One region of the Lysinibacillus sp. GW823-FHT02G10 genome, then DNA from elsewhere that is predicted to be linked to it. Evidence: riboswitches for the same ligand, from Rfam matches in the RefSeq annotation. Region 1 holds a riboswitch; each other region holds the start of a gene.
What was found. A riboswitch is a leader RNA that binds a small molecule or an ion and turns the genes downstream of it on or off. The one in region 1 is predicted to bind thiamine pyrophosphate.
Positions count from the first base shown of each region.

Region 2: linked by a shared signal. The riboswitch ahead of thiW (energy coupling factor transporter S component ThiW) and the one ahead of thiM (hydroxyethylthiazole kinase) in region 1 are both predicted to bind thiamine pyrophosphate.
Region 3: linked by a shared signal. The riboswitch ahead of thiC (phosphomethylpyrimidine synthase ThiC) and the one ahead of thiM (hydroxyethylthiazole kinase) in region 1 are both predicted to bind thiamine pyrophosphate.

Region 1 is NZ_JBXAJI010000002.1:363,509-369,000, reverse strand. It holds gene thiI (tRNA uracil 4-sulfurtransferase ThiI) at 1-687, shown strand, start outside; gene AC1RFD_RS11730 (alpha/beta-type small acid-soluble spore protein) at 833-1,051, shown strand; gene thiE (thiamine phosphate synthase) at 1,122-1,766, opposite strand; gene thiD (bifunctional hydroxymethylpyrimidine kinase/phosphomethylpyrimidine kinase) at 1,756-2,580, opposite strand; gene thiM (hydroxyethylthiazole kinase) at 2,568-3,335, opposite strand; TPP riboswitch at 3,419-3,516, opposite strand; gene mbcS (acyl-CoA synthetase MbcS) at 3,707-5,290, shown strand; gene sppA (signal peptide peptidase SppA) at 5,476-5,492, shown strand, end outside.
Region 2 is NZ_JBXAJI010000003.1:178,911-184,402, reverse strand. It holds gene AC1RFD_RS13210 (VWA domain-containing protein) at 1-2,208, shown strand, start outside; gene thiW (energy coupling factor transporter S component ThiW) at 2,365-2,865, opposite strand; TPP riboswitch at 2,960-3,067, opposite strand; gene AC1RFD_RS13200 (MFS transporter) at 3,134-4,330, opposite strand; gene AC1RFD_RS13195 (ABC transporter substrate-binding protein) at 4,821-5,492, opposite strand, start outside.
Region 3 is NZ_JBXAJI010000009.1:76,058-81,549, reverse strand. It holds gene AC1RFD_RS20085 (catalase) at 1-1,013, shown strand, start outside; gene thiC (phosphomethylpyrimidine synthase ThiC) at 1,137-2,915, opposite strand; TPP riboswitch at 3,056-3,170, opposite strand; gene AC1RFD_RS20075 (AEC family transporter) at 3,231-4,160, opposite strand; gene AC1RFD_RS20070 (methyl-accepting chemotaxis protein) at 4,271-5,492, opposite strand, start outside.

The sequences.
Region 1 (5,492 bases):
GTAGGATCAAATGGCAAGTCTTTATTAATGCTATCTGGCGGTATTGATAGCCCTGTCGCAGGTTATTTAATGATGAAGCGTGGTGTGCGATTAGAGGCAATTCACTTCTTTAGTCCACCTTATACAAGCCAAAATTCATTGGAAAAAGTTAAAGTGCTTGCCAATGAATTAACAAAATTTGGTGCTAGTATTCGTTTGCATGTCATTCCTTTTACTGAAATACAAGTTCTTATTAAAGAAAAAGTACCTTCTAATGTATCGATGACGACAACACGCCGAATGATGTTGAAGGTTGCTGATCAGGTGCGTGAGGAAATTGGTGCACTTGCTATTGTAACGGGCGAAAGTCTTGGACAAGTGGCGAGTCAAACGCTTGAAAGTTTAACAGCAATAAACGCAGTAACAAATACACCTATCCTTCGTCCGCTGATTTCAACTGATAAATTAGAGATTATTGATATTGCAGAAAAAATCGGCACATACGAAACATCTATTCAGCCATTTGAAGATTGCTGCACGATTTTTACACCAGCAAGTCCAAAAACAAAACCGAAGCTTGAAAAGGTTGAGCATTATGAAAGCTTCTCTGACTTTGATGAATTGATCGAGCGAGCAGTGAAGAATCGCGAGGTCTATATTTTCCCTAAGAAAGAAGAACAACAAGATAAATTTGCAGATCTACTATAAGGATTCAAAAGCTGTCTCAAAGCCCATTTTGAGACGGCTTTTTTGTATGGATATTGTTATTCCAATAGAGGTACAATTTACCTCTAAATTTTTTGTATTAAAAATCTAATATCGCACATTCTATATTCACAAGGAGGTGAGAAACATGGCTTCAAACAACAACCGTAGTTCAAACCAGCTTGCAGTACCTGGTGTACAACAAGCACTAGATCAAATGAAATACGAAATTGCACAAGAATTTGGTGTTCAATTAGGAGCTGAAGCTTCAGCTCGTGCCAACGGTTCCGTTGGTGGTGAAATCACTAAACGTCTTGTACAAATGGCAGAATCTCAATTAAAAGGTATGCCAAACAACAACCAATAAATGCTGATTAAGCATTTATAAACTTAAAACCAGTGACCGTAAAAGGCACTGGTTTTAGTTTGTTTATTGATCATTTATTTATACGAGATAAGGATCTAAATGTAGCTACTGTATGATCAACATCTTTGCTTTGACAAATAGCTGAAATAACAGCAACACCATCAACCCCCGTTTGAAATACAGAATGTGCATTTGTGAAATTAATTCCACCGATTGCTACAATTGGTAATTCAGGATGTAATGAATGAGCCTCCTGTAAAAAAGATGTACCACATGGTGGTTGTGCATCACTTTTAGAGGATGTTGGAAAGATTGGACCGATACCAACATAATCAGCTTGATGGTTAATAGCTATTTGCAATTCTTCCTCGCAATGGACAGATACACCAAGAATCATGTTCCCGATTCTTTTACGTGCTACACTTACAGGTAAATCATCTTGTCCGATATGAACACCATCAGCTCCTAGTCGTATCGCTAGATCAACATCGTCATTAATGATAAAGGGCACATGATAGTGATGACATAGTTTTTGGCATTGGCGTGCAAATTGTTCATAGGCAAGTCCAGTTAACGCGTGAGGACCTTTTTCACGAAATTGAAACATTGTAATGCCTGCTTGCAAGGCTTTTTCTAGGATATAGATAGGTTGTTCTTGAGGAGGAACATTGCTCGTACCCATAATAAAATAAAGCTCCAAATCCTCACGTTTCATGAATAATCACCTCACAGCCTTCCTTATACTGTTGATAAGCAAAATGATTAGTGGGTCCATGACCATTTCCAATCGATAAATTAAACATAATAGCTAATTGGATATATTTTTTAGCTTCCATAATGGCATTTTCCAGAGCAAATCCTTGTCCAAGAAAAGCAGTAAGTGCTGCGGAAAATGTACATCCAGTACCATGCGTATTTTTTGTTTGGATTCGTGGAGACTGCAAAGAAAAAGAACGTCCATTTTTGCAAAATACATAATCAATGGCATAAAGTGGATCTGCTATATGACCACCTTTAATGATGACACATTGTACACCTAGCTGTAACAAGCTTTGAGCTACTTCTTTCATATCTTCAAAATGATGAATAGATCTCCCAGTAAGTGTCTCTGCCTCGGGTATATTGGGCGTAACAACCGTAGCAAGTGGTAATAAAGTTGAGCGTAAGGCATCGATAGCTTCTTGCTGTAATAGGCTTTCCCCACCTTTTGCAATCATCACCGGATCAACAATCAGTGGAATGTTTAGCTCCCTGATCTGGTGTGCAATTGCTTTGATAATTTCTGAGGAATAAAGCATTCCTGTTTTAATCGCAGCGATTGGAAAATCTTCTACTAAGGCCTCTAATTGTTTTTTTATAAAGGAAACGTCAATAGGGCAAACACCTGTTACACCCAAAGTATTTTGAGCAGTTAGAGCAGTAATAACAGAAGTACCGAACACTTCTAATTCCTGAAATGTTTTTAAATCAGCCTGTATACCCGCGCCTCCACCACTATCTGAGCCAGCGATTGTTGTTACAATATGCATGAAGCTGCACCATCCTTTGATAAGCGATGTATAGCATTGAGTAAGGCTATTTGAAAATCACCAATGTCTGCAGTAAATGCGGATGCCAGTACACCTGCTTTTTTATAGTAAGTAAGTGTTTCTGTTAATTGTTGGTAAGGATTATGGCTTACACTATAGGCTGCGCCACAAATTGCGCTAAGTAAACAACCTGTACCCGTTACTTCCGTCATTTGTGGATGACCACCAGCGATCCATTGGCTATGCTTGCCATCAGTTATAAAATCGCGTTCTCCTGTGACAATAACAATGCATTGATAGCGTTGAGCCAATGATGTGGCTTCTAATTCCGTAGCGATAGTGCCATGACCACTATCTACACCCTTTTGTTGCCAATTTACACCAACTATTGCTGCTAGCTCGCCGAGATTACAGCGAATCACGGCAAAGTGTATGTTTTCAAGTAAGTATCTTACGGTTTCCTTACGATAAGTTGTGGCTCCAACTCCGACAGGATCTAAAATAACAGGAATACCAAGTTTATTGGCTTTTTCACCTGCTAATAACATGGCACTTTTTGTGCGATCATTAAGTGTTCCAATATTAATTAATAATGCTTGAGCAATGGCCACCATCTCCTCTACCTCTTGGTAGTCATCGGCCATTACTGGTGAAGCACCTATCGCTAATAAACCATTTGCTTGAAAATTTGCCACTACATAATTGGTTATACAATGGATAAGTGGTTGCTGTTGACGAATTGTTTGAAAAATCATTGTAGTCCTCCTTTAGGGATGGACGTAAGCATGCAAAAAAGGCTCTTTTTGTGTAAAAATGCACGAAAAGAGCCTTTCATCTGAAAACGATGTTTATTGCTCCCTACGTCAGTATTAACTAACAGGTTCAAAGGGTCAGGTTTTACCTTCTCAACTCTTACGAGTCCCCCTGCAATCTTGCTTTTAGTTGACCAAAATGTACCATACTTTTCATTTGTATTCAATAGCAAGTTTTCCTATAGATAAAATGTGACCGATGCCATATAGGAGGGTATGATAGTTGTCATGACTTTACCGAAATTAAGCACAAACCATTGAAAATGCTGAAAAAAGAGTTTTATAATGTGTCATAACAAAAGGGGGCAATTGCCATGAAAAGACAAGATTTAGTTGCACCAGAATGGTATAACATAGTAGAGGAAATTGAAAAATATGCTCAGGATGCAGCCAAAAATGCTTTAATCATTTATGAAGAAAACCAAGACATCCAATGTATTACATATGCACATTTATTGGAAAAAGCAAATCAAGCAGCACATGTATTCACCAAGCAAGGTTTAAAGAAAGGTGACGTCATTTTAGTAATGGTACCACGTTCGGTTGAAGCATATATTGTGTATATTGCTGCATTGAAAGCGGGTTTAACTATTATTCCAAGTTCTGAGATGTTAAGAACAAAGGATATTGAGTATCGAATTCATCATGCAAATGCTAAAGCAGTTATTGCATTTGAACCCTATATTGAACAGTTCGATAAAGTGAAAAATTTACAAGACATACTGCAATTTGTCATAGGGAATGCACATGAACCTTGGCAGAACATACTTGAAAAAATGAATAATCAACCTACAACCTACATAAATCCTATCCCAACAAAAAGCACAGACAATGCATTTTTAGCCTATACAAGCGGAACAACAGGAAATCCAAAAGCAGCAGTGCATACGCATAGTTGGGGCTATGCTCATTTACGAACAACAGCACCATATTGGTTGGGTGTACAAGAAAATGATATTGTTTGGGCGACTGCAGCACCAGGGTGGCAAAAATGGATTTGGAGTCCATTTCTAGCTACTTTAGGCAGTGGTGCTACTGCATTTGTCTACAAAGGTAAATTTGAAGCAGCTTCTTATTTAGCATTGCTTGAGAGATTCAAAATCAATGTACTATGTTGTACACCAACTGAATATCGTTTTATGGCAGCGCTTGAAAATTTACATGAATATGATTTAAGTGCAATTCGCCAAGCTGTATCAGCTGGTGAGCCATTAAATAGTGAGGTTATTAGAGTATTCTTGGAAACATTCAAATTACAAGTGCGAGATGGCTATGGACAAACGGAAAATACATTATTGGTAGGCACAATGGTAGGGATGGAAGCGAGAGTTGGCTCTATGGGAAAACCTACTCCTGGCAACACTGTTGAAATTATTAATGATTTGGGCAAACCTGTTACAATCGGAGAAGTTGGTGATATTGCTGTTCATCGCGAAACGCCAGCACTCTTTAAAAAATATTTAAATGATCCTGAACGTACAAATTTACAATTTCGTGGGGATTGGTATATTACAGGAGATCGTGCCTATAAAGATGAAGATGGCTACTTTTGGTTTGACGGACGAGGAGACGATGTTATTATATCCTCAGGCTATACAATTGGCCCTTTTGAAGTAGAGGATGCTTTAATGAAACATCCAACTGTAAAAGAGGCTGCTGTTATAGCGAGCCCTGATAAAGTAAGAGGAAATATTGTCAAAGCATTTATTGTTCTGCGCAATGGTGAAAAAGGTGATGGAGCGCTTATTCAAACACTCCAAAGTCATGTTAAATCATTGACTGCTCCTTATAAATATCCACGTGCTATTGAATTTGTAGAGGAACTACCAAAAACATCTTCTGGGAAAATTAGACGTGTCGAATTACGGCAACAAGAAATCAAACACCTCCAATTATAATATTTCCTAGGAAATAATGTCGAAAATCAAAGTTCATCAAAGGTATGGACTTTGATTTTTTTATTTTTTTTAGGTAAGGTAATATGAGGAAATACATAGCTTAAAGCTTTTTGTGTTTAATTATTGCAAAAAAATGAAACAAATTGGCAAGTCATACGTATTACGTGTTGAGGAGGCGGAAAGACATGAATGTAAAAAGGTG
Region 2 (5,492 bases), on a different contig from region 1:
ATTAAAGCTACCGATCAAACAAATATAGAACAAAGTCTACAGCTTGCTTCAGGGATTATAGATCCTAAAAAAGCAACTCGTCTTGTGCTATTAACAGATGGTAATGAGACAAAGGGCGATGCTTTAGAATTTGCTACGAAGTTGAAAGGCTCTAATATTAGTGTGGATATTAAGCCTTTTAGTCAACCAGTTGTCAATGATGTATCACTAAAAAGCTTTGTATCCCCTCAAGTTGCTTACGTTGGAGAGCAACAACAATTAGTGACTGACATACTTGCAACATCAGCAGGCCAAGGCGAGCTATTACTATATGAAAATGATGAGCTTATTCATCGAGAGGCAGTTGAGCTGACTGAAGGCACGAATGTGTTTACCTATAAACATGCAGCAACAGCTGAAGGACTTGTAAAATATGAAGCCGTTGTTCAAGTTGGTCAGGATGCCATTTTTGAAAACAATAAGTTAACTAGTGTCACAATGGTTCAAAGTGAACCACATTTATTAATCGTTAATGGTTATGAAACAGCTTCACCCATCGCAGCAGCACTTGGTAGTCAATCCATTGCCTATGATGTTGTAGCACCTAAAAGTTTACCAAATGAACTATCCAGCTATTTGCAATATAATGCTATCATCTTCGACAATGTACCAGGTCATTTAGTGGGTGAAGCAAAAATGAGTGTTATTGAGCAAGCAGTCAAAAACTTTGGAGTTGGTTTTACAATGGTGGGTGGAGAAAATAGTTTTGGTCTAGGCGGCTATTTTAAAACACCGATTGAAACCTTATTGCCAGTGGAAATGGAAATTAAGGGTAAAGAGCAATTACCTTCCTTAGGATTAGTGATTGTACTTGACCGTTCTGGCAGTATGCAAGGCTCGAAGCTTGAGCTTGCTAAGGAAGCAGCAGCACGTTCTGTTGAGATGTTGCGAGACGAGGATACATTAGGATTCATCGCCTTTGATGATCGTCCTTGGGAGATTATAGAGACAGGGCCTCTTAGCAGTAAAGAAGAGGCTGTGGATACTATTTTATCAGTAACACCTGGTGGGGGAACAGAAATCTATAGTTCATTAGCTAAAGCCTACGAGAACCTTGCTGATTTAAAGCTCCAACGTAAGCATATTATCCTCTTAACAGATGGGCAGTCACAGGCAGGGAACTATGAGGATTTAATTGGTGGAGGAAAAGAAGAGGGTATAACCTTATCGACAGTAGCGATTGGACAAGATGCCGATGCGAACTTATTAGAAGCGCTTAGTGACATGGGCAGTGGACGTTTCTATGATGTGATAGATGAGCAAACCATTCCTTCTATTTTATCTCGAGAAACAGCTATGATTTCCCGCACCTATATTGAGGACAATCCGTTCTATCCGGCAATTTATAATGCAGCAGGATGGAACTCACTGTTTGCTAATGGTGTCCCACAAATGAATGCATATATTGGGACAACAGCAAAACAGGGGGCTACTGTTGTAGCAGAAAGCGAGAAAGAAGATCCTGTGTTAGCGCAGTGGCAATATGGTCTTGGTAAAACATTTGCCTTTACATCTGATTCAACGGGTAAATGGACAGGAGATTGGGCAAGATGGCAGAATTGGGGAGCATTTTGGCAAACACTTATTTCTCAAATGCTACCAAGCTACAATGATGTAGCCTATGATGTAAGATTGGAAGCAGATGGTTCCTTTATGATTACAGACCCTACAAATGAAGCCGCATTTTTAGATATTGTAGCGGTAAATGAAGCAGGGGAGGAGCTAGAAACAAAACTTGAAACCATTTCCGCATCTCAAGTTCGAGCTGTAGTACAAGCTGAACCTGGATTAATTTTCTTCCGTATAGCAGATGAAAAGCAGGCCATTTATCAGGCAGGGCTAAGTGTTCCTTATAGTGCTGAATACGAACTACTCCCTGTAAATAACCAACTGATAGAAGAGTTAACTCAACGAACAGGAGGCACTGTTTTAAAGGAACCACAAGATGTCTTCCGTGACTTTACGACAAAAGGAGCAGATCGGCAAAATATTGCCACATGGCTACTCTTAGCGAGTATGCTTCTTTTCTTTATTGATATTACCATAAGACGTTTTGGTTGGAATTTCCTAACGAATGCGAAGAAAAAAGAGCCGCTGGTTGAGGAAAAAACTATACCAGAAGACACGAATGTAGCACAGTTGTTAAAAGGCATGAAAAAACGATCTTAAATATAGAGGAAGCAGTGCAAACTCGAATAGTTTTGCACTGCTTTTTTATATTGCATGAAATAAAGAGTTATCCCCTTTGTAAAGAGGGTAAATGAGAAGAAAAGCGATCCAAATTGGACTACCCCAGCTCAATGAATGCTCATAATTCAATCTCTCTCAATAAAGAGAAGAATTAAACCTCTTTACTAGCTCTGTTTTACGCAAGCTACTCGCAACCATTACACCTAAAATAGCACCGATCGTACTTGATGTTAAAAAGGCTGGTAGGAAGAAGAATGCTGCTACAGATGTTCCCATGAATAATTTTGCAAAAGGGACTGCAATAAGTGAAGCCAGAATGCCCGTTCCGATAACTTCTCCGATACCAGCTAACCACATTTTATTACTATATTTATAGGCAAGGGCAGCACAGAACGCGCCGATGATACTACCAGGGATAGCTAGTAGAGAGCCTGTTCCAGTAAGGATACGAATGATGGCAGTGACAAAGGCAACTATAACTGTTGGTACGGGTCCAAGTATAATGGCTCCTATCACATTAATAGCATGCTGAACTGGGTAAGCACGTGCGATTCCTGTTGGGATGGATACGAAAGTAGAGCCTGCAACAGCAACGGCTACTAATAAAGCCATGACTGTTAATTTACGAATTGACATAAAGTTCACTCCTTTTGGTAAAGTTCGTGAGGAAAAATAAAAAGGCCACCCCCTTTAAACAATAGGAAGCGGCCTTGTATGTGTATAGTGACAACAGCAAGTAGCGCCACTTCCCTCCGCTAGTGTGAACTAGATCAGGTTCAAAGGGTCCGTATATTACCATATACGTCTCAGCCTTTTAAAGACTCCCCTAGTGGTTAAAATCATTCAATTTTGTGAATCAACAATAATGTAACATACTGCTAAAAATAGTCAATGATTTTTCAGACTATTTTGTATCGGGATGCATTAAATGAGGTGCTTTTTTCACTGTCCAGATGAGCGCAAGGAAGAAACAGGCTAATAATATGATAGAACCGAAAATATATGGACTATTCATATTCCAGTCAAATAATAAACCTGCCAAAGCGGGTCCAATCATATTTCCGAGGCTCATATAGGCATTATTCAACCCCGCAGCAAATCCCTGCTCTTTCTCTGCAAGCTTTGAGATGAGTGTATTAACAGCTGGACGAATTAATGTCGTTGCTGTAGAGAAAATTGTTGCTACAACTAAAATAAGGGCAAAGCCAGAAACAAATAATATTAAGAAAATAGCAACGGATGCAATAAATAAATTTACTAGTACTACTTTCATTTCACCATAACGATTGAACAGTGGTGTAATAATAAACATTTGTACTACTACTCCAAAAGCACCACCAACAACTAATATAATCGCTATATCTACAGGTGTGTAATTAAACTTTTCTGTCACAAATAATGACAATGTCGTTTGGAAATTTGCAATTCCAAACGAGAACACCAGCATAATTATGAGCATAACAAAATAAGGCATATGTATGGAACGAGCCATTTGCTTCGCCAGATTGTCTTGCTTTTGTTTCTGTTGAGCAGTGTTTGGTTTGGTAGAAGGTAATAAAAAGTAAGATAAAATAGATGCTACAATGGCTGCAGCTCCAGCTGTGAAAAATGGGAAATGTAAGCTTACCTTTGCTAAAAAGCCACCAATACCAGGTCCAATCATAAAGCCAAGAGACATAGCGGCACCCAACATCCCCATACCTTTCCCACGTTCTTCATAGGTTGTGACGTCAGCGACAAAAGCCATAATAGGAGGTGCAACAAATGCGGAACCTAGACCACCTAAAAATCGTGCTAAAAAGAGCATCCATACATCTGTAGCAAGGCCAAATCCGATTTGTGCAAGACCTGTTACGATAAGACCGAAAATAATTAAATTTTTTCGTCCGTACTGATCTGAAAGATTCCCAGCAATAGGAGAAAATACGAATTGAGCTAAGGCGAACGTTGCGATTAGCATACCTAGAACTTGTCCTGCTGCACCAAATATTTTTAAATACTCTGGCATGACAGGAATAATAATGCCAATACTCCCCATTGCGATAAACATATTAAACATTAAAATATACAAAGCCGCCTTATTGGACTTCTGCTGGGTCATCGAATGAACCCCCTTTTTGTAATCAAATATAGTACAGTCTATCATAAAGAATTATTGCTTGGCTAATAGTTAAGATTATAGTACTGGTTCTATATTTAGAATGGTTTTCCACAAAAGTTTTTATCCACGCACCTATGCATTATGAAATAATACATTTTAGTCATAAAAGTTGAGGGAAAAGAAGCTATGGGAGGATAAATTAGTAAAGCAACAACAATTGAGGGACTTCTCTTATAAAGGGAGAATTAAAAATTTGGAGAGTCTGTCTGTAATGGTATAAAGCATGGCTATAAATTGTAGCGATGTTGAGCGTTAGAAGTTATGGACTATCAAAAATACACTAATGTGAGAATCTATTAAAATTTAGATAAAATATTTTATAAATATAATAATGCAAATAGTGATTGAAAATGTTCTTAGTTTAATAAACAGTTAGATAAGCAGAGTAAAAAACTAGCGAATTGGTGTGAAAACCAATTCGCTAGTTTAATTATCTGATACTCATTTTAAATTCTAAAAATAATTCGTTGTATTTCCCTAAATAATCAGGTCCTAAATTTTTGTAGACCTCTAATGTATCGCGTTGTTCTTCAGAAGGATAGTAGCGTTCGTCAGAAACAACTTCTTCGTCCATTAAGTCCATAGCGGCAATATTAGGAGTAGAATAGCCTACAAAATCAGCATTTTGAGCACCTGATTCAGCACTTAGCATGAAGTTAATAAAGGCGTGGGCACCATCAATATTTTTTGATGTTTTTGGTATGACCATATTATCAAACCATAAGTTTGAGCCTTCCTCAGGTACAGCAAAGTCTAACTCTTCATTTTCATACATCATATCAGCTGCTTGGCCAGACCATGTAAGGGCAACAGTTGCCTCATTATTGATCATTAACGGTGTGATTTCATCTCCAATGATCGCTTTAACATTTGGTGCAAGTGTAATTAATTTGTCAGTAGCTTCACGAAGTTCCTGATCATCTAGTGAATTCAGAGAATAGCCAAGACTGTTTAAGCCCATCCCAATGACTTCACGCGCACCATCTACTAAAAAGACTTTTCGCTTTAAAGAAGGGTCCCATAAATCGTCCCAAGAGGAGAAGTCTAAGTCTCCAACAAGGCTCGGATTGTAGACAATACCTACTGTTCCCCAAAAATAAGG
Region 3 (5,492 bases), on a different contig from region 1:
CTAACTGGGATTTCTGGACTTCATTACCTGAAGCACTTCACCAAGTGACAATTGTTATGTCTGACCGTGGTATTCCAGCTGGTTACCGTAATATGCACGGATTTGGTTCTCATACGTATAGCTTTATCAATGCTAATAATGAACGTGTTTGGGTTAAATTCCACTTCCGTACAGAGCAAGGCATTAAGAACTTAACTGGTGCCGAGGCTAATGAGATTATTGGTCAAGACCGCGAATCTTCACAACGTGATTTATATGAAGCAATTGAAAAAGGCGATTTCCCTAAATGGAAAATGTACATTCAGGTAATGACAGAGGAACAAGCTCGTGAGCTACCATACAACCCATTTGATTTAACAAAGGTATGGTATAAAAAGGACTTCCCATTAATTCCTGTAGGTGAATTCGAGTTAAACAAAAATCCAGACAACTACTTTGCAGAAGTTGAACAAGCTGCATTCGCACCATCTAACATTGTTCCTGGCATCAGCTTCTCACCAGATAAAATGTTACAAGGTCGTATCTTTGCATATGCGGATGCCCAACGCTATCGTCTTGGTGTAAACCACTATATGCTTCCTGTCAACGCACCAAAATGTCCATTCCGTACTTTCCACCGAGATGGAGCAATGCGCTTTGATGGCAATCTTGGTTCGACATTAAGCTATGAACCAAATAGCTATGGTGAGTGGGAGCATAATTTAGACCATAAAGAGCCTGAATTACGTATTGATGGTCATGCAGGTATTCATGATTTCCGTGAAGACGATAATAATTACTTTGAACAACCAGGTAAACTATTCCGTCTATTGACTTCGGAAGAGCAGCAACGCTTATTTGAAAATACCGCGAACGATATGGCTTCTGTTGAAGAATTCATCAAACGCCGTCACATCCTTCACTGCTATCTAGCTGACCCAGCATATGGTGAAGGTGTCGCTAAAGCGATGGGTCTTTCCTTAGAAGGTATGGACCTTACAAATCCATATGTAAAACAACCAACAAACGTTTAATATTCCACTTTATTATTGATATCCAAATCCAACTTTTACTCCATGTGAATCCACTATTCACATGGAGTTTTTTTATAAAGAAAAGGCCTATGTCTATTTTTTTGACATAAGCCTTTTCTTTCATTATTGATAAATTTGACTGCCTGCTTTTTTAAACTCCTCAGCCTTTTCTTTCATACCTTGATGGATCGCTTCAGTCGTATTCAAATCCTTATCTTTCGCATAATTACGAATATCCTGTGAAATTCTCATGCTACAGAATTTAGGCCCACACATAGAACAAAAGTGTGCTGTTTTTGCTCCCTCTGCTGGCAGTGTCTCATCATGATATTCCACTGCACGCTCGGGATCTAGTGACAGATTGAATTGATCACGCCAACGGAACTCAAAGCGCGCTTTAGACAGTGCATCGTCTCGTTGTTGTGCACCTGGATGACCTTTTGCTAAATCAGCAGCATGTGCAGCAATTTTATAAGTGATAACGCCCACACGAACGTCCTCGCGATTCGGTAAACCAAGATGCTCTTTCGGTGTCACATAACAAAGCATCGCTGTACCAAACCAGCCAATCATGGCTGCCCCAATGGCTGATGTAATGTGGTCATAACCTGGAGCAATATCTGTTGTGAGTGGTCCTAATGTATAGAAGGGCGCTTCCTTACAAACCTCTAATTGCTTGTCCATGTTTTCTTTAATCAAATGCATTGGTACATGACCTGGTCCCTCAACCATTACCTGAACATCATGCTGCCAAGCAATCTGTGTTAGCTCGCCTAGTGTTTCAAGCTCTGCAAATTGTGCCTCATCATTAGCATCTGCAATTGAGCCTGGGCGTAAACCATCACCTAAGGAAAAAGCAACATCATAGGCTTTCATAATTTCACAAATTTCCTCAAAATGTGTATACAGGAAATTCTCTTGATGATGATATAAACACCACTGTGCCATGATAGAGCCACCTCGAGATACAATACCTGTCACACGATTTGCTGTTAGTGGTACATAGCGTAAAAGGACACCTGCATGAATGGTGAAGTAATCCACACCCTGCTCAGCTTGTTCAATGAGAGTATCACGATAAACCTCCCACGTTAAATCCTCTGCTACACCATTTACCTTTTCTAAAGCCTGATAAATTGGCACTGTTCCCACTGGCACTGCAGCATTTCGAATAATCCATTCTCTAGTTGTATGAATATGTTTACCAGTCGATAAATCCATAATATTATCTGCGCCCCATCGAGTTGCCCAGGTCATTTTCTCAACTTCTTCTGCAATGGAAGAAGATACAGCAGAATTCCCGATATTCGCATTGATCTTTACATGAAAATTACGCCCAATAATCATTGGCTCTGCCTCAGGGTGATTAATATTAGAAGGCATTATAGCACGCCCAGCTGCAATTTCTGAACGTACAAATTCAGGATCCATATTTTCACGAATTGCTACAAACTCCATTTCAGGCGTTATAATTCCCTTTCGTGCATAGTGAAGCTGTGTCACATTTTTACCTTTTTTAGCACGCAAAGGCTTTCTCGCCAACTCAGGGAAGACATTTTCTTGAATACGCGGGTCATCAACATGACGAAAGCCATTATCCTCCGGTTTAATGGAGCGTCCCTCATATGCTTCTACATCCCCTCGCTCTTGAATCCATGCATTTCGTAAGGCAGGTAAACCTTTCGTAATATCTACTTGGTAGGCTGGATCTGTATAGGGCCCACTCGTATCATATACTCGAATAGGAGCATTTTCTTCATTTCCAAAACTGCCTGTTGTCGGACTTAATGCAATTTCTCGCATAGGTACTAGAATATCTGGGCGTGATCCTTCCACATATACTTTTTTGCTTCCTTCAAAGCTGGACATAATGGTAATATTCTTTTCACTAATTGCTGACATGAGCTACTTCTCTCCCTTAAATTTATTTTGATATAAGGACCGATTCTAGCTCACCCCAACAATCCAAAAAATAAAGGCCGAATCCAAAATAATTATTTGGATCCGGCCACGAATGTAAAGGTCTATTGATTGCATACTCTGCAATAGCTTCTTAACTTTCCCACGCTGGTATGAGCCAGATCAGGTCCAAAGGGTCAAGAAACTTCGTAGCGTTTCCCTCTCAGCCTGACTCATCAGACTCCCCTAGTTAATACTATTTAGTTTGATGCTAGTGTAGCAGATAATACTAAGAGATGGAAGTTATTTTTTATCTTACTAGGTAAATAATACTTCTGCAAAATAGATCACAATGGTTACAGTTATACAGCTTACAATGGTTGAAAATAAAACAGCTTGCGCGGCTGTTGCTGATTCTACATCATATTCCAATGCTAGACTAGAACTATTGCGGGATGTTGGAAAGGCACTAGCTATAAACAGTGATTGTGCGACGACTCCATCTAATCCCAATATATAAATAATGGCCAATGCAACAGATGGTCCAATAATTAGTCGCGTAAAACAGCTGATAAAGACGGTTTTATTAAACATTGATTTCATCTCTAGTTGTGATAATTGCGCACCTAAAGTAATTAGAGCCACAGCAATAAATCCATCTGCCACATGTTCTACTGGTATTTTGATAAACTGTGGAATACCGATATCAAAATAATTCATAGCGACACCTATAATCAGCGCATGAATAATAGGCATTTTAAAGAAATCCTTGATGATTGTCATACCTGACTTTGTAGAAGAAATTAAATTGTATAAGCCATATGTATACGTAGTCATATTTTGAAAGATTACGAGCATGACCTGAATGGCTACTCCAATAGGTTGCGTGGCAAATATCATTTGAGCCACTGGAATACCGTAATTACCCGAGTTAATGAGCACAACACTATTTTTAAAGACAGCTGCCTCTGTTTTAGCTAAGCCTAACCCTTTTGCCATAAAGTGACTGAGTAACATTTGACTACTGATAAAGAGTACAATAAATAATCCGACCTCTCCCAGTACAGATAATTCCACATGTGTTTCATATAAATTTACAAAAACAGCTGCTGGCATAAAGCAATATGTAATAAGCTGAGACAATGCTTTTAAATTAAAGCGAAATTTCTTTTGTAGTATAGCGCCTATTACAAGTAACACTAAAATAGGTACAACAATTTGAAAGAAAATCATTCCGAGATACATCATATCAATGTCCCCCTTCCAGTGTTAATAGTAGTGTTGAATTCCTTCTAGGTCAATTTCTCTTGCTTTCACCATAAAGAAGACTGCCTCTATATTGAAGGCAGCCTTTCTTTTTAAGCAAGCTTGAATCGGTTTACAACTTCTTGTAGCTCGTTTGAAATATCGTTCATATTTTGAATAGACTCTGCTACTTTTTGTAATTCTACTTGTTGATCCATTGCAGAAGCACTTACTTGTTCCGCAGAGGCTGCTGTTTGCTCTGAAATAGCCGAAATACTTTGGATAGCCATGATTGCCTGATTTTTATGCTCTAACATGCTAGATAGTTTATTCATTAATTCACTAATAGAATTTGCAATTGAACCCGACAAGTCACTGCTATCTTTAAATGCTAGTTGCGTGCTTTGTACGGACTCATTTTGAGATTGCATTAAATCTGCATTAGATGCAATCACAGCAACCGTCTGCTGAGAATTTTCAAGAATACTTTCTACTGTACTCTTAATAATTTCTGTTTCATTCTTAGATTGTTCTGCAAGCTTTCTAACTTCCTCTGCAACTACAGCAAATCCTTTACCATGTTCACCAGCACGTGCAGCCTCAATACTTGCATTTAAAGCTAGCAGATTAGTCTGCTCGGTAATGCTTTGAATCGAAGCAATAATCTGATTAATATTGGCAATATTAGAAGCTAATGATTCCATTTGCTGCTGGATACGCCCATTCATTTGATTGGTCTCCATATTACGCTCTCTTAAACTTTCAACCTCATGCAATCCTTTTTCCGTTGTTACACCTGTTTTATGAGATAGCTCATCCATTTCATTAGAAAGAGCCGTAATAGCATCAATCTGATCTGATAAATCCATCATTCGATAATTTGTTTCTTCTGTATCCTCTGATTGTTTCGAAGCTCCTTGTGCAATCTCGTTGATAGCTACAGAAACTTCCTGACTAGAAGCAACTACCTCATTAAATGCCTCATTTACCTGATTAGAAGATTGGTTCAATAACCTCGTGGAATTTAGTACAGTTTGAATCGCACTATTGGTTTTATCTAACATATTATTATAGGCCACAGCAACTGCACCAATTTCATCAGGCTTAATATAGCGCTCTTCTACCTTTTGTGTTAAATCCCCTTCGGCTGCAGTTTCAATCGATGCACGTAAAAATTTAAGTGGTTTTAATTGTTTATAGATGAATAACACACTTGCAGCTGTCATCAAAACCACCATAATAATGGAAGCAATAATCGTAAATACAAATACATGATTATATGTTTCTAGAATCTTTGATTCAGCTAACACGACTTGAACAGTCCATGTTTCGTCA